3 regions of the Rhodovulum sp. P5 genome follow, and region 2 is predicted to be linked to each of the others. Evidence: riboswitches for the same ligand, from Rfam matches in the RefSeq annotation. Region 2 holds a riboswitch; each other region holds the start of a gene.
What was found. A riboswitch is a leader RNA that binds a small molecule or an ion and turns the genes downstream of it on or off. The one in region 2 is predicted to bind cobalamin.

Region 1: linked by a shared signal. The riboswitch ahead of RGUI_RS07675 (TonB-dependent siderophore receptor) and the one ahead of RGUI_RS19730 (DUF4198 domain-containing protein) in region 2 are both predicted to bind cobalamin.
Region 3: linked by a shared signal. The riboswitch ahead of RGUI_RS07655 (MotA/TolQ/ExbB proton channel family protein) and the one ahead of RGUI_RS19730 (DUF4198 domain-containing protein) in region 2 are both predicted to bind cobalamin.

What each region holds. Positions count from the first base shown of each region.
Region 1 is NZ_CP015039.1:1,565,136-1,572,208, reverse strand. Features, by position in the region: gene RGUI_RS07700 (MurR/RpiR family transcriptional regulator) at 1-871, shown strand, start outside; gene RGUI_RS07695 (adenosylcobinamide amidohydrolase) at 882-1,541, opposite strand; gene RGUI_RS07690 (ABC transporter ATP-binding protein) at 1,538-2,296, opposite strand; gene RGUI_RS07685 (iron ABC transporter permease) at 2,293-3,282, opposite strand; gene RGUI_RS07680 (ABC transporter substrate-binding protein) at 3,282-4,115, opposite strand; gene RGUI_RS07675 (TonB-dependent siderophore receptor) at 4,118-6,064, opposite strand; cobalamin riboswitch at 6,200-6,404, opposite strand; gene RGUI_RS07670 (TonB family protein) at 6,479-7,073, opposite strand, start outside.
Region 2 is NZ_CP015040.1:6,529-13,601, forward strand. Features, by position in the region: gene RGUI_RS19710 (lipase family protein) at 1-407, opposite strand, end outside; gene RGUI_RS19715 (DUF6795 domain-containing protein) at 439-903, opposite strand; gene RGUI_RS19720 (hypothetical protein) at 1,015-2,025, opposite strand; gene cobO (cob(I)yrinic acid a,c-diamide adenosyltransferase) at 2,279-2,902, opposite strand; cobalamin riboswitch at 3,029-3,237, shown strand; gene RGUI_RS19730 (DUF4198 domain-containing protein) at 3,368-4,162, shown strand; gene cbiM (cobalt transporter CbiM) at 4,174-4,791, shown strand; gene RGUI_RS19740 (cobalt ABC transporter permease) at 4,788-5,417, shown strand; gene cbiQ (cobalt ECF transporter T component CbiQ) at 5,417-6,211, shown strand; partial or broken gene RGUI_RS19750 (energy-coupling factor ABC transporter ATP-binding protein) at 6,198-6,892, shown strand; gene RGUI_RS19755 (DUF1636 domain-containing protein) at 6,889-7,073, shown strand, end outside.
Region 3 is NZ_CP015039.1:1,557,666-1,564,738, forward strand. Features, by position in the region: gene RGUI_RS07630 (OmpA family protein) at 1-605, shown strand, start outside; gene RGUI_RS07635 (FadR/GntR family transcriptional regulator) at 688-1,458, shown strand; gene RGUI_RS07640 (aminotransferase class V-fold PLP-dependent enzyme) at 1,574-2,707, shown strand; gene RGUI_RS07645 (universal stress protein) at 2,863-3,717, opposite strand; gene RGUI_RS07650 (SulP family inorganic anion transporter) at 3,731-5,215, opposite strand; cobalamin riboswitch at 5,467-5,679, shown strand; gene RGUI_RS07655 (MotA/TolQ/ExbB proton channel family protein) at 5,717-6,427, shown strand; gene RGUI_RS07660 (biopolymer transporter ExbD) at 6,424-6,804, shown strand; gene RGUI_RS07665 (biopolymer transporter ExbD) at 6,809-7,073, shown strand, end outside.

The DNA of each region.
Region 1 (7,073 bases), on a different replicon from region 2:
GCCGGACCATGACGACACCATCGCCGAAAGGTTGAACGCCCGGCTCGATACGCTGACACGGGCAGAGCGGCAGTTGGCCGACACGATTCTGTCGAACTACCCGGTCTCCGGTCTGGGCTCGATCACGCAGGTTGCGCATAGCGCGGGTGTTTCAACGCCCACGGTCGCGCGGATGGTGCAAAAGCTGGGTTTCGCCGGCTACCCCGATTTCCAGGCGGCCCTGCGGGTGGAGCTTGAGGCGAAGATCTCCGGCCCCATCGCCCGGCGGGAGACATGGGCGGGTCATGCCCCGGGCGGGCATATCCTGAACCGGTTCACCGAGGCGGTGATCGACAATATCCGGCAATGCCTGTCGCAGATCGACCCGACCGATTTCGACGCGGCCTGCGATCTGCTGGCCGATCCGGACCGGCGGGTTCATGTCGCGGGCGGGCGCATCACCCGGGTGCTGGCCGACTATCTGTTTCTGCACCTCCAGATGCTGCGGCCGGGTGTCGTGCATCTGCAAGGCCAGTCCAACGGCTGGCCGCAATACCTGCTGGACGTGGCCGAGGGCGACGTTGTGGTGATCTTCGACCTTCGCCGGTATGAGAGCACGACGCTGAAACTGGCCGAGATGGCGACCGACCGCGGGGCCGAGATCGTGCTGTTCACGGACCAGTGGCGCTCTCCCGTTCATGTGCTTGCCCGGCACTGCCTGACGGGGCGCACTGTTGTGCCCTCGGCTTGGGATTCCGCGATTTCGACCCTTTTGCTGGTCGAAACCGTCGTGGCGGCCGTGCAGGAACGGACATGGGCCGAAACCCGCACCCGGATGGAGACGCTGGACGACATGTTCGACCGGACCAAGCTGTTCCGGAAGTTCACCTGAGATACTGACCTTAAGGGCCGTCGCCCAGCAGGTCGGGCCGGGTGGTCAGCCAGTCCGCCGCGGCTGCGTCCACGGCATCGTAGGTCGCACGGCCAAGCGCCTCTCCGATATCGGTATGAAGCCCGGCAAAGGGCAGATCGCCCGGCGGGGCCGCCAAGGCAATGCAATCGGTCCCGGTGCCCGTCGCCCGACCCTCGGGCAGGTCGAACCCAGCCTCGATGATCGCGGCGGTTCGGGCGGATGCGGCGATGGTCATCGCCTCGATCTGGGCGGCTTCGGTCAGCCCGGCGGAACAGGACAGCGCGATATTGATGGTTCCAAAGCGCGCCGGGTCGAAGCGTTGCCGGTGGCCGACCCGTTCGGAATTCGACAGGCCCACGGTGGCCAGACAGTGCACGGTCACCCGTTCGATGTCGGCGCGCGTCTGCGCGAAGCTTGCCACGCTGCGCGAGGTCAGCAGGGCCGGCGCGTCCGCCAGCCCCGCCGTGGCCAGTTCGGCCTGAAGCCACGCCGTCGCATCGACCTCCACCGGCAGATCCCGGTTGCGGACCTCGCGAAAGACGATCCGCCGGGCGGTCACAAATCCCGGACGGTTCAGCGCCCAACTCAGCACACGGTGCGGGGCGCCCAGATCGGCGATCAGCCACGGCGCGCGATGGGTGACCTTCACGGCGCGGGATCGGCGATGGAGAGCGGGTGCAGGATCAGCCCCTCGGGCGTTTCCTTGCGCCAGGCGGTTATGGCAAAGACATCGGCCAGCCGCTCGGCCGACAGCACCTGATCGGGTGCGCCTTCGGCCACCACGCGACCGGCCTGCATCAGAACAAGCCGGGTGCAGAACCGCGCCGCCAGGCCCAGATCGTGAAGCGAGACCAGAATACCCCGCCCCTCGGCCGCGAGATCGTTGAACACCGCCATCGTGGCAAGCTGGTGCGCGGGGTCGAGCCCGGCGATGGGTTCATCGGCCAGCAACAGCGGCGTGTCCTGTGCCAGCGCGCGGGCCAGCAGAACGCGGGCCTGTTCCCCGCCCGACAGCCGGGTGGCGATCCGGTTGCGGAAGCCGGTCAGGTCCATCCGTGCAAGGGCGCGGGCGATGGCGTCCTTGTCGGCGGCAGGCGCCCCGCCGCCATGGGGGTGTCGTCCCAGCGCGACAAGGGTTTCCACCGTCACGGGCCACGCGATTTCGCGGGACTGCGGCAACCACGCGGCCTGTCTGGCACGGTCGATGGGCGGCAGCACGGCCAGAGAGGACTGCCCGCGATGGGGCAGAAGGCCAAGGGCGGCCCGCATCAGTGTCGTCTTGCCCGCCCCATTGGGCCCGACCAGCCCCACGACCTCCCCCGGCGCCACGGAGAGCGAAACCCCGTCCACCACCGGGCAATCGCCCCGCCGCACGGTCAGCCCGTCAAGCGCGAGAAGCGTCATTCCAGATCCCTCCGCGTGCGATAGACCAGATGCAGGAACAGGGGCGCGCCGACGATCGCGGTCATCACGCCAAGCTTCAGGTCGCGGTCCGGCTGGATCAGGCGCACGGCCAGATCGGCGGCCAGCACCATCGCCGCCCCGCCCAGCGCGCTGGCGGGCAGCAGCCGGGCCGGGCGTGCCCCCACTGCGCGGCGCAACAGATGGGGCACGACAAGCCCCACAAAACCGACGGCCCCGGCCACTGCCGTCGCGGCCCCGACCATGGCAGCCACGCCCGTCACCAGCCGCAGCCGAAGCCGGCCAAGCCGGATGCCCAGCGCCTCTGCCGCATCCTCGCCCAGCGTCAGCGCATCCAGCCCGCGCCCCAGCGGCAGAACCAGCGCGGCCCCGGCGGCCATGAAGGGCAGCGCCAGCGCGACATGGACGAACGAGCGGTCCGAGACCGAGCCCAGCATCCAGAACACGATCTCGCTGGCGGCGAAGGGGTTGGGGGAAAGGTTCAGCGCCAGCGAGGTCAGCGCCCCGGCCAGGGCCGAGATCGCGATCCCGGCAAGGATCAGCGTCAGCGACCCGCCGCGCGGACCCGCCAGAAGTAACAGCAGCGCAACCGACACGGCCGCCCCGCCAAGCGCGGCGAAGGGCAGGGCGAGGGAAAGACCTGCGGTCACCCCGGTCTGGATCGACACCACCGCGCCAAGGGCGGCCGACCCGCTGACCCCGAGCAGGCCCGGTTCGGCCAGCGGGTTGCGCAGATAGCCCTGAAGCGCGGCGCCGCTGAGCCCGAGGCTGGCGCCAACCAGCGCCGCAAGGATCGCCCGCGGCAGGCGGATTTCCCGCATCACCAGCGTCAGCGGCCCGGAGTCGCCGAAGACCAGCGCGTGCAGGCTTTGCCCCGGTGCGATGTCGGCAGGCCCGAGCACGAGCGAGGCGACAAAAAGCGCCCCGACCAGCGCGCCAAGCGCGGCGAGCAGAAGGCGATAGCCGATCACTGTGCATCCTCCAGCGTCTTGCGGGCCGCGACCAGCCCGGCGATGGCGCGCAGCACATGGGGCGTGCCGCAGACCCAGTCCCGGTCGGCGAGCGGCGCGGTGCCGGCGCGCGCCTGCAGTTTCTTCAGGACGGGATGGGTCAGGATATCCTCTGCCCGGGAGGCGCCCGGCCAAGGTGTCGGCAAAACCACCAGATCGGGGTCGAGCATGACCAGTTGTTCCAGCGGGATGCGCCCGCCGACGCTCAGCCCAAGCTCTGTCGCCAGATTGTCGAAGCCCGCGGCCTCCAGCATCGCGCCCGACAGGCTGTTCGGGCCGGGGGTATAGCCCTGCGCGGTGTAGACCGCGGCGCGCGGCCGCTCGTCCGGGCTATCTGCGGTCAGGGCAGTCAGATCGGCATCGAACTGTGCCACGATCTCTGCCGCCGTTTCCTCGCGCCCCAGATGCTGGCCCATCTCGGTGATCCGGTCGCGGATGTCGTTCAGCGAATAGGCCGGCGCCATGGTCACCACCGGGACCCCCAGCCGGCGCAGCATCGACACCGTGTCCTGCCCGGTGAACTGCCCGGTGACCACCAGATCGGGGTTGAGCAGATAGATCTCCTCTGCCAGCCCGTGATTGTTGGGATAGGCTTGCGCGGCTTCGGCCATCACCGAGGTCTGGGGCTGTTTCGCGAAGACGGAGACGGACACCAGTTGCCCCGGCGCGGCCAGCATCAGGGCAAGCTGATCGGTGCACAGATTCATCGACACCACCCGGCTGGGTGCCGCATGCCCCGCCCCGGACAGGGCGAGGCCAAAGGCGGCAGCAAGGGGCAGCCAGCCACGCATCGTCAGAAGCGCGCCGTCAGGCCCGCATAGACGGATCGGCCGGGCGCGTCATAGCCGTAGATCTCCTGGTAGTCCTCGTCGAAGAGGTTGTCGATCCGGGCGGTCAGGGTCAGCCGGTCGTTCACTTCATGCTGAAGCGTCAGGTTGACCACGGTGTAGTCGTCCAGCCTGATCCGGTTCGCCCCGAGCGAGGCGGCGGTATAGTCCAGATCCCACAGCCCCGAGACATGACGAAGATCGGCCCCGATCAAGGTCTTGTCGTTGGGAAGCAGATAGGAGGCATGCAGGCCAAGCTCCCGCTCCGGCCGGCGCACCTCGACCTCGCCATCGGGATCGGTCGCGTCGAGCCATGTGTAGCCCGCCCCCAGCGTCAGGCCGTTGTCAAAACTGTATTCCGCCGACAGTTCGATCCCCTCGCGGTCGCTCTGGCCATCCTCGTTATAGGGGGTGGAGATGCCGGTGTTCACATCATAGGTGCTGGAGATCTCGTTGGTCAGGGTAGAGCGGAAATACGTCAGGTCGATCACACCGCGATCCCCCAGGAAACGCTGCTCGATCCCGATATCCCAGTCCTTGCTCTTTTCCGGTTCGAGATCGGGATTGCCGTTCCACATGCCGGGATTATAGCCGAACTGTTCGTACATGGTGGGGTTCTGAACACCGGTCCCGGCCGAGGCATGCAGGCGCGTGGTCTGGTTGGGCAGGGTGTAGGACAGGCCGAGGGACCACGTATCGGCATCGGCGAAATCGTCGTTGTCGTCATGGCGTGCGGTGGCCTGCACCGTCAGCGCGTCCTGCAGGAACGACCCGCGATATTCCAGCACATATCCCAGAAGGGTCCGCGATTGCTTGTCGAGCATGGAGGCGTCGAAGACCAGCGTCGCGTCGTTGTTCTGGAACGTCTCGCGCTTGCGTTCGATATAACCGCTCAGGACCTGGGCAGAACTCTCCACGTCCGCCCCGTCAAGGGCCAGGCTGCCGCGATAGCTCAGATCCGTGCGCGTCGTGGTGTAGTCAGACGTCGGCGTTCCCGACAGCGTGTGCATCGTGTCCATGTCCCCGGCGCTGTAGCGCAATTCGCTGCGGAAGCGTCCGTCCCACGCATCGGCCCGGGCGTGAAGCGCGCCGAAGATGTTGGTGACATCGCTTTGATAGGCGCCATCGGTGACAAGGTCTTCGGCGCTGGCCGCGCCCCAGTTGAACGCGTCGTAGTCCGACACCTGTTCGGTCCGGCGCAGCGTGGCGCCGATGGTGATATCCTCGGTCAGGTCGAATTCGGCACGGGCATTGAGCGTTGTGTTCGCGGTGCCGTCGGCACTGCCATCGGTGTCGTTGGAGATGTCGAAGCCATCGGTCACCCGGCGCGCTGACGAGAAGGAGAACCGCGCCCGGTCACCTGTGTAGCGCAGGGCGATGCTTGCGCCAGCCGTTTCCTGCGTGCCAAGGCCAACGGTCGCGGTCCCCTCGAACCCCGGCATGCTGGCGGTCTTGGTGACGATGTTGATCACCCCGCCGATGGCGTTGGACCCGTAGACCGAGGATTGCGGGCCGCGCAGAACCTCGATCCGTTCGATATCATCGGCCAGCAGGTTCGACAGGTCATACGCCCCGGTGGAGGGGTTCGACACGTCCACCCCGTCGATCAGGACAAGGACGTGGTTGTTTTCAGACCCGCGCATGCGGACCGCGGTGGCCGTACCGGCCCCGCCGCTTTGGCTGATGGCGACGCCGGGCAGGGCGCGCAGCGCATCGGTGACATAGCGGATCTGGCGCTCTTGCAACTCTTCCGCGGTGACAACGGTCACGGCCCGGCCATAACGCGCGGCTTCGATCGGTGTCAGGCCGGCGCCGACGATGATCTCGTCCAGCGTGAAGGGGTCTGTCTGCTGGGCAAGGGCGGGTCCGGCGGCCAGCAGGGTCGCGCCGGCGGCAAGCAGGGTGGTTTTCATGTCTTCCCCCGAACTGTGCAACCAAAGGCTGCACTTCTATTGTGTATGTCTTCGGAAGGGGTTGCCCGTTCCGCTGACGGCTCTCGTCGCCACCACTGCGGAATGGTCCGCCGTCCGCCGCGCGCCCCGCACGGGAACCGGGTGAGCCGTTCCGGCAGGTCTCCTGACTCGCGGGTCGTCGCAGTCACCGGCCTTCCCGCGGGGGTCCGCAGTGGCGTTGTCGGCGCTGCTCTCCGCTTACAGTTGCGGGGGCAGTCACGGACTTGGCGCACCGGGCGCCGCACCGTGTTCCCTTTTCACCACGCGGCGAACCGCGCGGACCAGAACGGGCGCATATTGCGCAGAATCACCGGGGCCGCCAAGGGGGGACCGCGCCTGTCATGCAACTGTGGCATGGCTGCATCCCGCGAACCTTCACGGTGCAAACCGGATCGGCAGGGTAAAGCGGTAGCTGCTGTCGGTCAGCCCTTTCGCGGCCCGTGCGAAGGGAGCGGCGGCGCGCACCGCGCCAAGGGCGGCCGCGTCGAGTGCCGGGTGCCCCGAGGTGCGCGCGATATGGGCGCTTTGCAGGCGCCCGTCGGGGGCCACGGTCAGGGCGATGGTCACGGTGCCCGCGGCACGGCCCGCTGCGCGCGGGTATCGCTTGCGCCGTTCGACACGGGCCCTGATCCCGGCCCCCCATTTCGCGATCAGGCTGTGGGCGCGGGCCTCTGACAGCGTCGATGCGGCCGGGGACGCGGCGCGCCCGGCATGCCCCTTGCCCCCGGTTCCCGCGGCCCGTTGCGGTGCCGCCGCAGGCGCGGCTGTTGGTGCCTTGGTCGCGGGGGCGGCGTGTGGCCGCGCCTGCGGACGGGGGCGGCGATGGGCGGGGCGTCGGCCGGTTCGGCTTGCGGCTGCGGCAGGGGCTTGGCAGGGGCTGGCACGGCCGGGGTGGGGGATGTGTCCGGCGCCGCGATGGAGGGCAGGGCGCTTGGCGCGGGAAGGGCGGCCAGCGGCGGGGACGCTTCGA
Region 2 (7,073 bases):
TTCATCGCCTCTTCGACATCGGGAAGGATGCTCTCATAGACCTTGGTAAAGCCCATATGGCTGACCAGACCGGCCGGGCCGGGCGACAGGCCCATGGTGGCATTGCTCAGCCAATCCCGGCCGCTGTCGAACCGGGTGCCGCGAAAGACAAGGATATGGTCCTTGACCCCGGCGCCCTCGCGCTGAAGCATCACGCCGAACGCGCTGGTCTCGCGAAACAGCGCCGGGCCGGATTTCCCCGAGAGCAGGCCCGCGGCCCCGCCATCGGACCGACCCACGATGGAGACCCCTGCCCCACCGAGGTTCATCTGCCGTTCCAGTTCGGCAATCGAGATTCCGCCCGGCTGGTTCCGGAGGTAGACAGTGTCTGCCAGATGCGAGGCGACTGGGGCCGAGAGCAATGGCATGGGGAAACCTCCGGGCTGTTGGTCGGACCTGTCAGTCGAGGATGCGGCAGGTACTGCTGAGGATCGGGCCGGGGCCGGGCTCCGGATCGGTGTCCGCGCGGCAGACCAGATTGATCGGCCGTCCGTCCAGTTCCGAATTGGGCCCAAAGCTCCGCTTGCTCATACGCAGGAACATCTTCGGCGTGCCGGTCATGTCATGGGTGAACTGCTGATCGATCAGCGGCGTCCCCGGGTTCAGCCCGCCGAACAGAGAGCGTTGTTCGACTGACCCGAAGGCAAACCGCCCATCGTCATCCGTGGTGGTGCTGTCGCTGCCCGTTTTGGAACTGGTTTGCCAGGTGCGTGTGATCGTGACGCCGGCCGCGGGGCGTCCCGATCCGTCGACCAGTTGCCCGCTCATCGCGGAGGCGTAGATGAGGGTCTTGCCCATGGCCATTCCTGCGCCTCCGATCAACAGCAGCCCCGCGATCGCACCAAGAACGCTTCGACGGAGCATGACGCCTCCAGCAAGTTGCGAAATCTGTCCTGAGCGGAGCTTAGGCACTCGCCCTTAAGGCGACAAGCCCTTTCCAAAAAACCGCTTAAGAATGGGCCGTCGCCTTCCGTGTCATCCCCCCTTGCAGACCGGCAACTCCTGCGGCGGCCGTTTCGGCAGGGACTGGCGCCAGTCGTTGATGATCGGCTGAAGCGTTCGCTTGGGCCAGAACTTCGGGGTTCCGATCGTCTCCAGACAGGCCGTGTTCCAGTAAAGCCCGGCCCGGGACGGAGAGGTTCCCGTCTTGACGGCCCGCGCCACGGCGTCGATGTCGTCGGCCTCGGGGTAGATATAAAGCGTCGTCGGGCGCCCCTCGACCAGCGAAAGGATATCCTCCGACACCGACTGTGACCATGTGGTGCAGCCGTTGCTGCGGCCGCTGGTATAGTTGATAAGCGTTCCAAAGGGCACATAGCCGTCATCGTCGGCATGGGGGCTGCCCGGGTTGCTGAAGCGGCACTGCCACTTCACGAACACCGCCGGATGCCCGCCGATGGCCCTCTCCCGCGCATTTCGTGTGTCGCCCTCCCCATCATAAAGCAGGAAGGTCCGGTAGAACGGACGCCTCGCCCCCGACTGCTGGATATAGCCCTTGAACGAGGTCCGCGTTTCCGCCGTCAGATAGGCCCCGCCCGCGGTCAGCTTGGACCCTTCCGCATTACTGAAATGCCGGGCGCATTGCCGCCCGTTCGAAAAATCCGCCCGCTGCAGTTTGCGCCCGTTTCCATAGCCCGACGACACCGCCCGGAACGATTTGGACCCTTCACAGATGATGTAGAACCGCCGCCCCACCGCGCCATCGCGCGCCGCGCTCGGGCGCGTTGCATCCATGGCAAGATAACAGGGATTGGTGACCGCGCCGTCGCTTCGTTTCTGCTGATAAAGCGCGCGGGCCCGATGTAGCACGACCGGGGCGATCTGCCCTTCGCCCGTCCCCACATGGGCCCGCAGCCAGGTCGGAATATCGACGGCTTGCGCACGCCCTGCGGTTGGCAGCGACACGGACAAGGCAGCACCCAGCAGCGCAGCCGCGACAAGACGTAAGGGAATAAAAGACACTGAGAGCTTCTCCGGCCAGACCATCCACGGCACAACCATAGCACAGCTTGACGATCTGATCCCGGCGGGTGTTCCATATGGCGAGATTGACGATCAGGCGGAGACCTAAGGCGGGGTAATCCCCTCGCGGGGCTTTCAACCCGTGACGGCCTTCACGATCAACAGACGGCCATCAGGACGTCGGCAAAGTCTTCATTAACCAAAGCCAGGCACCGGCGTCGGGCAAACGCCCTTTTCCCCTCATCGCATGTGGGCAGGAAGACCAGCGTTGCACCTGTCAGAATTCCACGCCCGGCTGACCCTTGATGCCGGCACGGAAGGGGTGCTTGACCAACGTCATTTCGGTCACCAGATCGGCGGCCTCGATCAACGGATCAGGCGCATTGCGCCCGGTCAGTACCACATGGGTCAGGGGCGGCTTCTCGGCCGTGAGAAAGGTCAGCACATCCGCCACATCGAGATAGCCATAGCGAAGCGCGATGTTGATTTCATCCAGCAGGACCATGCGGATCGCCGGGTCGCGGATCAGGTCCCGCGCCTTGCGCCAGCCGTTTTCCGCCGCGGCGATGTCGCGGGCCTTGTCCTGCGTTTCCCAGGTAAAGCCCTCGCCCATGGCGTGGAACTGGCACAGATCGCCGAAATTTTCCGTCAGCAGACGCCGCTCGCCGGTATCCCATTTGCCTTTCACGAACTGGACCACGGCACAGGGCATGCCATGGGCAATTGACCGCAGGATCATCCCGAAACCGGCAGACGATTTACCCTTCCCGGCCCCGGTATGGACAAGGATCAACCCCTTCTCGGCAATCTTGTCCTCAAGCGCGCGGTCCTTCGCCGCCTTGCGCTTGGCCATCTTGGCGGCGTGGCGGGCGGTTTCGTCCGTAGTCGGCGTCTCTGGCATGATCGCTCCCTTGTTTTTGGCGGCGCTCACCATACGGCGCGCGATTGCCGCGTCAAACGCACGCCATAAGGGAGCGGCAAGCCCGATGCGCGCTTTTGACGATTGACAGACGCCCGGTCGGTCTGGGATGACGAGCGTGTGATCGGTGTTCCAACCCCACTTGGGGGCGGAACTGAAAAGGGAACGCGGTGCGCCCGATTGGGCAAATCCGCGGCTGCCCCCGCAACTGTAAGCGGCGAGCAAGGCTGATGATGCCACTGGGGCCGACGCCCCGGGAAGGCCAGCCAAGCCCAGACCCGCGAGCCAGGAGACCTGCCGTTCGCCCGCGCCCCAGTTGCGCGGCTTCCACCGGACGCCGGGGTGCGCGTCTGGCCCGGATCGGCCGGTCTGGCCTGTTCGTGCCTCTCCCCGTTCGTCCTTTCCGACCGTGGCCCACGGGCCGCCACTGCTGAAAGGAACCGACAGATGATCTTTCACGGCAACATGCTGAGTGCCGCGCTGGCGCTGACGCTCGCGCCCGTCGCGGGCAATGCCCATTTCCAGTTGAGCTATACCGAACAGACGATGATCGAGCGTCCCGGCGATGTCCCGGTCAAGCTGATCTTCTGGCACCCGTTCGAGAACGGCCATGTCATGGATATGGGCGAACCGCTGGAATTCTACATGGTTCACCGGGGTGAAAAGACCGACCTGAAAGACAGCCTGACCCGGACGGTGTTCAAGGGCATGGGGAATGAGGGGGTGGCCTGGGACGCGATGGTGCCGGTAAAACGTTCCGGCGACTATGTTCTGGTGACGGTCCCCGCCCCCTATTACGAAGGGTCGGAGGATATCTATATCCAGCAGATCACCAAGGCCTATCTGAACCGAAACCAGATGCCCACCGACTGGTCCGACCCGCAGGGTCTGAAGACCGAGATCGTGCCCAAGGTGAAGCCCTATAACGTCATGGTCGGTTCCACCTTTACGGGCCGCGTGCTGTCGGACGGCCAGCCCGTTGCTGGCGCCGAGATCGAGATCGAATACATGGCCGCCGAACCCGACATGGCGACGAACAGCCCGAAGCCGCCAAAGGCCGGGCCGATGCCCGGCGGCGCGGTGATCGCGATTTCCGATGACAACGGCTATTTCACCTTCGGCGTTCCCAAGGCGGGCTATTGGGGGTTTGCCGCGCTCGGCGTGGGACCCGACACCGAATACGACGGCAAGGAGCTTTCCCAGGACGCGGTGATCTGGATCCGCGCCTACGACGTCGAATAGGACGCGCGCACATGCATATCGTGGATGGGGCGCTCGCCAATGAGGTCGTGATCGGCGGGGCCGTCCTGGCTGCCGGCGGCATCGCGCTTGGGCTGCGGCAGTTGCCGCTGGAACGGATTCCGGCGGCGGGGATCTTGTCCGCCAGCTTTTTCGTGGCCTCGCTGATCCATGTGCCGATCGGCCCGTCCTCGGTGCATCTGATCCTGAACGGTCTGGCCGGGATTGTTCTTGGCTGGGCCGCCTTTCCCGCGCTCTTCGTGGGGCTGCTCTTGCAGGCCGTGTTCTTCGGCTTTGGCGGGCTGACGGTTCTGGGGGTGAACACGTTCAACATCGCGATGCCCGCGGTGATCGTTCATGTCCTGTGTCGCCGGGGCATCCTGCGGTGCGGGCCTGCCACCGCTGCGCTTTGGGCCGGGATCGGGGGGGCTTTGGCGATTGCGCTGACCACCGGCTGCGTGGCGCTGGCGCTGATGCTCTCGGGCGATGCGTTCATTCCGGCGACCAAGCTCGTGTTCCTCGCCCATCTCCCCGTGATGGGGATCGAGGGGCTTTTGACCGCGGCGGCGGTGTCGCTTGCCGTGCGGGTCAAACCCGAACTTTTCACCACGCTGAAAGGGGCCCCCGCATGATCCGCGCCGCTTTTCTGGGGCTCTCGCTCATCCTGGCTCCGCTTCCTGCGCTGGCCCACAAGGTCGTGGCCTCCGTCTTCCCGTCGGGTCAGGTGATCGAGGGCGAGGTCGGTTTCTCCAATGGCGACATGGCCGTTGACACGGTTGTGGAGGTGATCGGCGAGGATGGCACCAAGCTGGGCGAGGTCGTCACCGACGGCGACGGGTTCTTCACCTGGCGACCCACCGGGCCGGGGCCGCTGCTGTTCCGGGCCGATCTGGGGGCGGGTCATGTGGCCGAAGTCGTGATGCCGGCCGAGGAGGTGGCGCAGGTGTTGGGACAGGCCTTGGCAGCGGTCACCAATCCCGGCCCGCCAGCGGGGGCAAGCCTGGTCGACGACAGCATCGCGCCGACGGCCGAGGCGCCCGGCACGACCGCAGCCCCCCAGTCCGGTCTCAGCGATACCGACAAAGCCGCCATCGCCGCCATCGTTCGGGATGAGATGCGCCCGCTCCGCCGCGAGATCGCCGCCTATAAGGAGCATCACGATCTGCAGACCATCCTTGGCGGGATCGGGTATATCTTCGGCCTGTTCGGTTTGGGGTTCTACCTTGCCGCGCAGCGCCGGATCGCGGGCAAAGGCTGATGGGCCATATCCTGGCATCCGAGCGCAAAACGCTTCCCGGCGGCAGACGGGGCGATCCGGGCGGTGTGCTGTCCGGCATCGACCCGCGGGCGCGGATCCTTGGGGCCTGTGCCTTTGCCGTCATAACCGTCGGCTGCGGCTGGCTGCCCGTTCTGCTGGCGGCCTGTGCGATGGCCGGCGCACTGATGATGCTGTCACGCCTGCCCGTGCGGCCCACCCTTCGGCGGATGGCGGCAATGGACGGGGTCATCCTGTTCGTCCTCGTGATGCTTCCCTTCACCGTGCCAGGGGATCCGATCCTGACGCTATGGGGGCTGTCTGCCAGTTGGCAGGGCCTGACCCTGGCGGTCGAGATCCTGCTGACCGCCAATGCCGTGGTTCTGGCGCTGATGGCACTGGTCGGCACGATGGAGCCTGTGACGCTGGGCCATGCCCTCCACCGTCTGCGCGCGCCCAAGGCGCTGGTGCATCTGCTGCTCTTCACCATCCGCTATATCGAGGTGCTGCGCGCGGAATATCTGCGCCTGCGGCAGGCGATGCAGGTGCGTGGGTTTCGCCCGCGCACAGACCGGCACAGCTATCGCAGCATGGGCTATCTGGTGGGCATGATGCTGGTGCGCGCACTGGAACGCGCTGAACGGGTCTTGGGCGCGATGAAATGCCGGGGGTTTTCGGGGCGGATCCCGCTGTTGGACGGCCTTGCCTTTGGCCCCCGCGATGCCGTCTTCGCCGCGGTGCTGGGCGCGGCCTTGATCGCGCTGACAGTGGCCGAGATCACCCATGCCGCTGTTTGATCTGACCGATATCCATGTTGCCTATCCCGGCCAGCCGCCGGTGCTGCGGGGGGCGAACCTGACACTTGCCCCCGGCGAAAAGCTGGCCATCGCCGGCCCCAACGGCGCGGGCAAATCCACGCTGCTGCACCTCATGGTCGGGCTGATCCGGCCTGCGGCCGGCCAGATCACCGCCTTTGGACGAATCTGCCGGGCGGAGGCCGATTTCCGCCCCGTCCGCCGCCGGGCGGGCCTCGTCTTTCAGGATCCCGATGATCAGCTTTTCTGCCCCACCGTGGCCGAGGATGTCGCCTTTGGCCCGTTGAACCTTGGCCACAGCCGGGCCGAGGCCGAGGCGATTGTGGATGCGGTGCTTGGCCAACTGCACCTGGCCCATCTGCGCAACCGGATCACCCACCGCCTGTCGGGGGCGAAAAACGGCTGGTAACGCTGGCCACGGTTCTGGCGATGAACCCCGAGGTGCTGCTGCTGGACGAACCGACCAATGCGCTGGACGAGGAAAACGAGGCCCGGCTGATCGCGATCCTGCAAAACCTGCCGCAGGCGATGATCCTGGTCAGCCATGATTCCAGTGTTCGCAACCGGATTGCCACCCGCACCCTGCGGCTGACAGCCGGCCGGCTGGAACCCGGGGAAGATCCACAAACACAACCAAGACAAACGGGAACCGAATACCAATGACATCACCTGCTGACGACGACGTGGAACTTCTGATCTGTGCAAGCTGCCAGGTCGATCCGGACGATGACGACGATGGCCCGCGCCCCGGCGCCCTTTTGGCCGAGGGGCTGGAGGCGAACCTACCCGAGGGCGTTCGCCTGACCCGGGTCGACTGCCTGTCGAACTGCAAACGCGGCTGCAC
Region 3 (7,073 bases), on a different replicon from region 2:
GCGCCTGCGTGGACACCACCTCGGGCGATTCCAACAGCAACCTCAAAAGGGGCGCGGCCATCGGGGCCGGTGCGGGGGCGCTGGCCGGCATGATCGCGACCGGCGGCGGCAAGCACGATGCCCGCGACGCATTGGTGGGTGCGGCCATCGGGGCCGGGATCGGCGCGGCCTTCGGCAACGAACTGGACAAGCAGGCGCAGGAATTGCGCGGCAACCTTGGCGATGACCGGATCTCTGTCGTGAACACCGGGTCGGAACTGGTGGTTACCATGCCACAGGACATCCTGTTCGCGACCGATAGCGCGGCCCTGCGCCCGGACCTGCAGGCCGACCTGCGCGTGCTGGCCAGCAGCCTGAACGACTATCCGCAGACCACGGTCGACGTGATCGGGCACACCGACAACACCGGCGCCGCAGCCTATAACCAGGACCTGTCCGCCCGCCGGGCCGCATCGGTATCCGCCGTCCTGACCCGTTCGGGCGTCGCGCCATCCCGCGTGCGGGCCTATGGGCGCGGAGAGGACCAGCCCGTCGCCTCCAACCTCTCGGCGTCGGGCCGGGCGCAGAACCGCCGGGTAGAGATCATCATTCGCCCGATGGCCTAAGCCGCCCGGCGCAAGGCCCAGCATTTGCCATTGTTCCCGCTCCGAAGCGGTCATATATTTTGACCGGTTCGGAGCAGCCAACATGCCATTTCAGAAAATCCAGCCCGAAAAGCTCTCTCATGCCGTGGTGCGGCAGATCGAGTTGCTGATCCTGCGCGGTATCCTGCGCCCGGGCGAGCGCCTGCCGTCAGAGCGCGACCTGTCGGAAAAGCTGGGCGTTTCCCGCCCCTCCCTGCGCGAGGCGATTTCCGAATTGCAGGACCGTGGCCTGCTGGTCAGCCGGGCCGGGGCGGGCGTCTATGTGGCCGAGGTGCTGGGCGCAGCCTTTTCCGACGCGCTGATCCGGCTGATGGGCACCCATGAGGAGGCGCTGTTCGACTACATCGCCTTCCGGCGCGATCTGGAAGGGCTGGCCGCCGAACGCGCGGCGCTTCTCGCCTCGACCACCGATCTGCAGGTCATCGGCGCGATCCTTGCCAAGATGGAAGCCGCCCACGACAAGCGCGACCCGACGGACGAGGCGCGGCTGGATGCGGAATTTCACCTCGCCATCATCGAGGCCAGCCACAACGTGGTCATGCTGCACATGATCCGGGCGATGTTCGATCTTTTGCGGCAGGGCGTGTTCTACAACCGGCAGATCATGTTCGGCCAGCGCACGACCCGCGACATGCTGCTGGACCAGCACCGCGCGATCAACGATGCCCTGCAGGCCCGCGACCCCACGGGCGCCCGGACCGCCGTGGAACGGCACCTCGACTATGTCGAAGAAGCGCTGAGCGCGCAGCTTCAGTCCGAACGGAACGAGGCCGTGGCGCGCCAGCGGCTGGAACACGAACTGGGCAAGACCTGACCGCCGGTTCCCCGGGCCTGCATCGGGCCATGTGGAACCAGCGGCGGCTTTTTGACTGGCGGACCGGCGTTCCGGGTCCTAGACGTGATAGGGAAAATTCAGAGGAGGTCCCGCGTTGCCCGGCTTGCGTCCCGATGTCGATCCCGATGGTCTGAGCGAATTCTCGGTGGTCTTCACCGACCGGTCCCTGAACCACATGTCGGCCAAATTCCAGGGGGTCATGCGCGATATCTCCGCCATGCTGCGCGAGGTCTATGGCGCAGAGGCCGTCGCATTGGTGCCCGGTGGCGGCACCTTCGCGATGGAGGCCGTGGCACGCCAGTTCGCAACCGGGCGCCGCGCGCTGATCGTGCGCAATGGCTGGTTCTCCTACCGCTGGACGCAGATATTCGAGGCCGGCGGCTTTGCCGCGGACACGACCGTCGTCATGGCACGCCCCGCCGGCAACATACCGCAGGCACCTTTCGCGCCGCCGCCGATCGAGGATGTGATCGCCGCGATCAGGAACGACAAGCCGGAAGTCGTCTTCGCCCCCCATGTCGAGACGTCCTCGGGCATCATCCTGCCCGACGACTACATCACGCAGATGGCCGCGGCCGCGCACGAGGTCGGCGCGCTGATGGTACTCGACTGCATCGCGTCGGGCTGCGTCTGGGTGGACATGTCGAAAACCGGCGTGGACGTTCTGATCTCGGCCCCGCAAAAGGGCTGGTCGGCCTCCCCCTCGGCGGGGATGGTGATGCTGTCGGCCCTTGCGGCCGAACGGCTGGACGGCACCGCGTCGAATTCCTTCGCGATGGACCTGAAGAAATGGCGCGCAATCATGAAGGCGTATGAGGATGGCGGACATGCCTATCATGCCACCATGCCAACCGATGCGCTGGTGGGGCTTCGTGATGCGATGACAGAGACCAGGGCGATGGGCTTTGACGCCGCGAAAGACGCGCAATGGGCACTGGGCAATGCGGTGCGCGAGATGCTGGCCGGAATGGGCGTGGTTTCAGTCGCGGCCCCGGGCTTTGGCGCGCCGGGGGTGGTGGTGTCGTTCACCAGCGACCCGGATATCCAGAACGGCCGCAAGTTTTTGGCCGAGGGGATGCAGATCGCCGCGGGCGTGCCGTTGCAGGTGGGTGAGGGTGCCGAGTTCCGGACCTTCCGGCTCGGTCTCTTCGGCCTCGACAAGCTGGCCGATGTGGACGCGACGCTGGCCCGCCTTCGCCCGGTGCTGGAGCGGGTGCTGGCGGGCTGAGACCGGCCGCCCGTGCGCCTGACCATTTCAGTCTGAGGATAACGGCCAGAGCAACGCGCGAAGGTGCGCGATCGACGGGCGAAGGCGCGGCGGCCTTCGGCCAGCTTCCTTCGCCCGGTTCTCGATCAAAGGCGGCAAGAATGCGCGGTGCACGCCTACCGCATCAGGACGACCGGCACCTTGCAGGAGCGGATCATCTCCGTCGTCGTCGAGCCGATGACCATGGTCCGGATGCGGGAATGACCATAGGCGCCCATCACCAGCAGATCGATCCCGCCGGTCTCGACCAGCTCTGCCAGCGCCTTGTCGGGGGCGCCCTTCAGGGTGCGAACCTCGGCCTCGTGCCCACCTGCGTTCAAGGTCGCGCGCGCATTGTCCAGCGCCTTGCGCAGGTCCGCCGATTCATGGCCCACCGTGGCCACCACGACCTCCAGCCCCGAAAACAGCGGGTCGCGCGCCACGTAGTCGACCGCCTTCATCGCGGACACGCCGCCATCATAGGCGATCAGCACCCGCTTGATGGGTGCGAACGCCCGGTTTGCCACGAAGACGGGCTTGTGGCTGGCGCGCACGATCCGCTCGAAGTTCGACCCAAGATGCGGGCTTTCCAGCCCCGCGGCCTCCCCCCGTTTGCCGATCACGATCATGTCGGCCACGTCTTCCTTCTGCTCCACCGTGTTGACGATGTCGTCATGGCGCAGCCGGGTGATGACATCGGCCACCCCCTCGCCCTCGATCAGGGCCTTGGCATCTTCCAGGATCGCGCGGCCCTGCGCCTGAGACAGTTTCGCGTGCTGCTCGTCCAGGTCGGACAACTGCTTCATCAGGTTGGACCGCGCCCCCAGCCGGATCGAGCCTGACAGGTCCCGCTGCCCCTGCGCCCGGCGCGGGTCGAGCACGTGGTAGAGTTTCACCTGCGCCCCGGTGCGTTTCGCGATCCACGCCACATGGCGGCACACGCTTTCGGAATAGGCCGAGCCGTCGACCAGCGCCATCAGAATACCGGACATTTCCCTTACCCCCTCAGTGCCCCAGCAGGTCTTCCATCGCGCCGGGCTTGTCATGCACGCCCAGCTTGTCGACGATGGTCTCGGATGCCTCGTTCATGCCCCTGATCTCGACCTCGGCGCCCTCGCGCCGGAACTTCAACACCGCCATGTCAAGCGCTGCAACGGACGAGACGTCCCAGATATGGGCGCGGCTGACATCGATGGTCACGCGCTCCAGCGCCTCCTTGAAGTCGAAGGCCTTCATGAACTCTTCGGTCGAGGCGAAGAAAAGCTGGCCCTCGACGACATAGGTGCGTTCGCGCCCGTCCGGCGAAATCTCCGACGTCACGCGGAAAAGCTGCGCGATCTTGGCCGAGAAGAAGATGCCCGAAAGCAGCACACCCACCAGCACCCCGATGGCGAGGTTATGGGTGTAGACCACGAAGAACACCGTCGCCAGCATCACGATGGACGACGACCGGGGATGGTCGCGCAACTGCCGGATCGAGGACCAAGAGAACGTCCCGATCGAAACCATGATCATGATCGCCACCAGCGCGGGCATCGGGATCTGGCCCACCAGATCGCCCAGCACCACGATCAGGAACAACAGCATCGCGCCCGCGGTGAACGTCGAGAGCCGCCCGCGCCCGCCGGATTTCACGTTGATCATCGACTGGCCGATCATCGCGCAACCCGCCATGCCGCCGATGAACCCGGTGCAGGTGTTGGCGATGCCCTGCCCGATGCATTCCTGGTTCCGGTCGCTGGTCGTGTCGGTCAGATCGTCCACGATCGTCTGGGTCATCAGGCTTTCCAGCAGCCCCACCGCCGCGACCCCGATGGAATAGGGCAGGATGATCTGCAGCGTTTCCAGGGTCAGCGGGATGTCGGGGATCAGGAACACCGGCAGCGTGTCGGGCAGCGCGCCCATGTCGCTGACCGTGCGCACATCAAGGCCCAACCCCATGCTGACGATGGTCAGCACGATGATGGTCACAAGCGGCGAGGGCACCGCCGTCGTCAGCAGCGGGAACAGGTAGATGATCGCAAGCCCCGCCGCGACCATCACATAGGTGATCCACGTCACCCCGATCAACTCTGGCACCTGCGCAAGGAAGATCAGGATCGCCAGCGCGTTCACGAAGCCGGTGATGACCGATCGCGAGACGAAGCGCATCAGGTGCCCCAGCTTCGCAAGCCCCGCCCCGATCTGGATCAGCCCTGCCAGCACGGTTGCGGCCAACAGATATTGCAGACCGTGCTCCTTCACCAGCGTGACCATCAGCACGGCCGTTGCCGCCGTCGCGGCCGAGATCATGCCGGGCCGCCCGCCGGTGATCGCCACGATGACCGCGATGGAGAAGGAGGCGTAGAGCCCGACCTTGGGGTCCACGCCCGCGATGATCGAGAACGCGATGGCCTCGGGGATCAGGGCCAGCGCCACGACAAGCCCCGCAAGGATGTCGCCGCGCACATTGCCGAACCACTGGTCGCGATAGGCGTAAAGTGCTTTCATGATCTCCCCGCTGGTGGGGCGCCGCAGCCCCGCTGAGGCGGCTGACGCTCTGGGTTGTCGATGGTCCGGACCACTGGCGCGCAAGGCGGCCGCCCGGTGAAACACCGGACCCGGGCGAGTCGCGCCTTGGATACAGAAGTTGCGCCCGAAGGCAAACCGGCAAAGGCGGCCGTTTCCCGCGCGGCCCCCGCCGGATTGCCCATCGGCGCGGCGCATCCGCCCTTTTCCGATTTACAGACAGGCCCCGGGTTTGATAGCTGCAAGGTGATGGTTTCCCGATACGGACCTGTCCGCCGGGAAAAAGGGAATGCGGTGCGGCGCCCTACGATGCGCCAAATCCGCAACTGCCCCCGCAACTGTGAGCGGAGAGCAGCGCCGATCATGCCACTGCGACAGATCGCGGGAAGGCCGGCGCTTGTGAGGACCCGCAAGTCAGGAGACCTGCCATCGCATCGCAACCCGAACCCGGGGCGGGGCGCCCCGGCAGGAGGCCGCAACGCCATGGACATACCCTCTTCTCCCTTCGCCGCAGCCCTTGGCAGACCGTTCGCCGATCTTGCGGCGCTCTTCGACAAGGGCGGCCCCGCGATCTGGGCCATAGCCGCGCTTTCGGTCGTGACTGTCGCGCTGGTCCTGTGGAAGACGTGGCGCTTGCTGTCATCGGGGGCGTTTTCGGGCGGGCGGCGCACGGCGCAGGCGGCCGCACTCTGGCAACAGGGGAACCATGACGCGGCGCTGGCGCTGGTCGAGGGGCGCCGGTCGCTTCGGGCGCGGATGGCCAGGGCCGCGATGCGGGCCCTGCGCGATCCCGGCCTGAGCATCGAGGCCGCCGAGGCCGAAACCGGCCGCGTGGCCCGCGCACTGCTGAGCGAGGCGCGCACCGGTCTGCGGTCGCTGGAACTGATCGCCACGGTCGCCCCCCTGCTGGGGCTTCTGGGCACCGTGATGGGCATGATCGGTGCGTTTCAGGCGCTGGAGGCCACGGGCAACCGCGCCGATGCCGCGGTACTGGCCGGCGGCATATGGGAGGCGCTTCTGACCACCGCGGCGGGCATGGCCGTGGCCATCGTCGCCTCTGTCGCGCTGGTGTGGTTCGAAAGCATCGCCGAACGGCTGCGCCATGACATGGAAGACGCCGCAACGGTGATCTTCCTGCGGGCAAGGCCGCGCGCCGCGCTCGTGCCGGGCAGACGGCCCGACGCCGCGGCATGAGTTTCTCCTTCGGGGCGCCCCCGCGCCCGCGCCGGCCCAATCTGACGCCGATGATCGACGTGGTGTTCCTGCTGCTGGTGTTTTTCATGCTCGCCTCCCGCTTCGGTTCGGACATGGTTGTGCCGCTGACCCTTGCCGGGACGGGCGGCACCTATGCCGGCCCACCCCGGCTGGTCGATATCCACCCCGATGCGCTGTCCCTGAACGGCGTGGCCGTGGATGGGGCGAATATCGCGGGGCGGCTGGCGCCACTGATGTCCTCCGACGCCGACATGGTCGTCCTCCGGGCACGCGACGGGGCCGATCTGCAGCGGGTCATCGCGGTGATGGAACGGCTGGAGGCCGCCGGGTTCAGCCGCCTGGTGCTTGTGGAATAGGCCCATGCTGATCCCTGCCCCCCCGCGCCCGCCCCGCCGCGAGATGGTCCTGCCGATGATCAACGTGGTGTTCCTGCTGTTGGTCTTTTTCATGCTGGCGGCGCGTGTTGCCCCGCCGGACCCGTTGCCGGTGACCCTGCCGGAGGCTGCTGCCGGCGATCCGGCCGACGGCCCGCTTGTCCTTCACCTCGGTGCGAACGGACAACTCGCCTTTCGCGATGCGATGGGGGAAGACGCCGCCCTGACCGCCCTTCGCGTCGCGCTGGGCG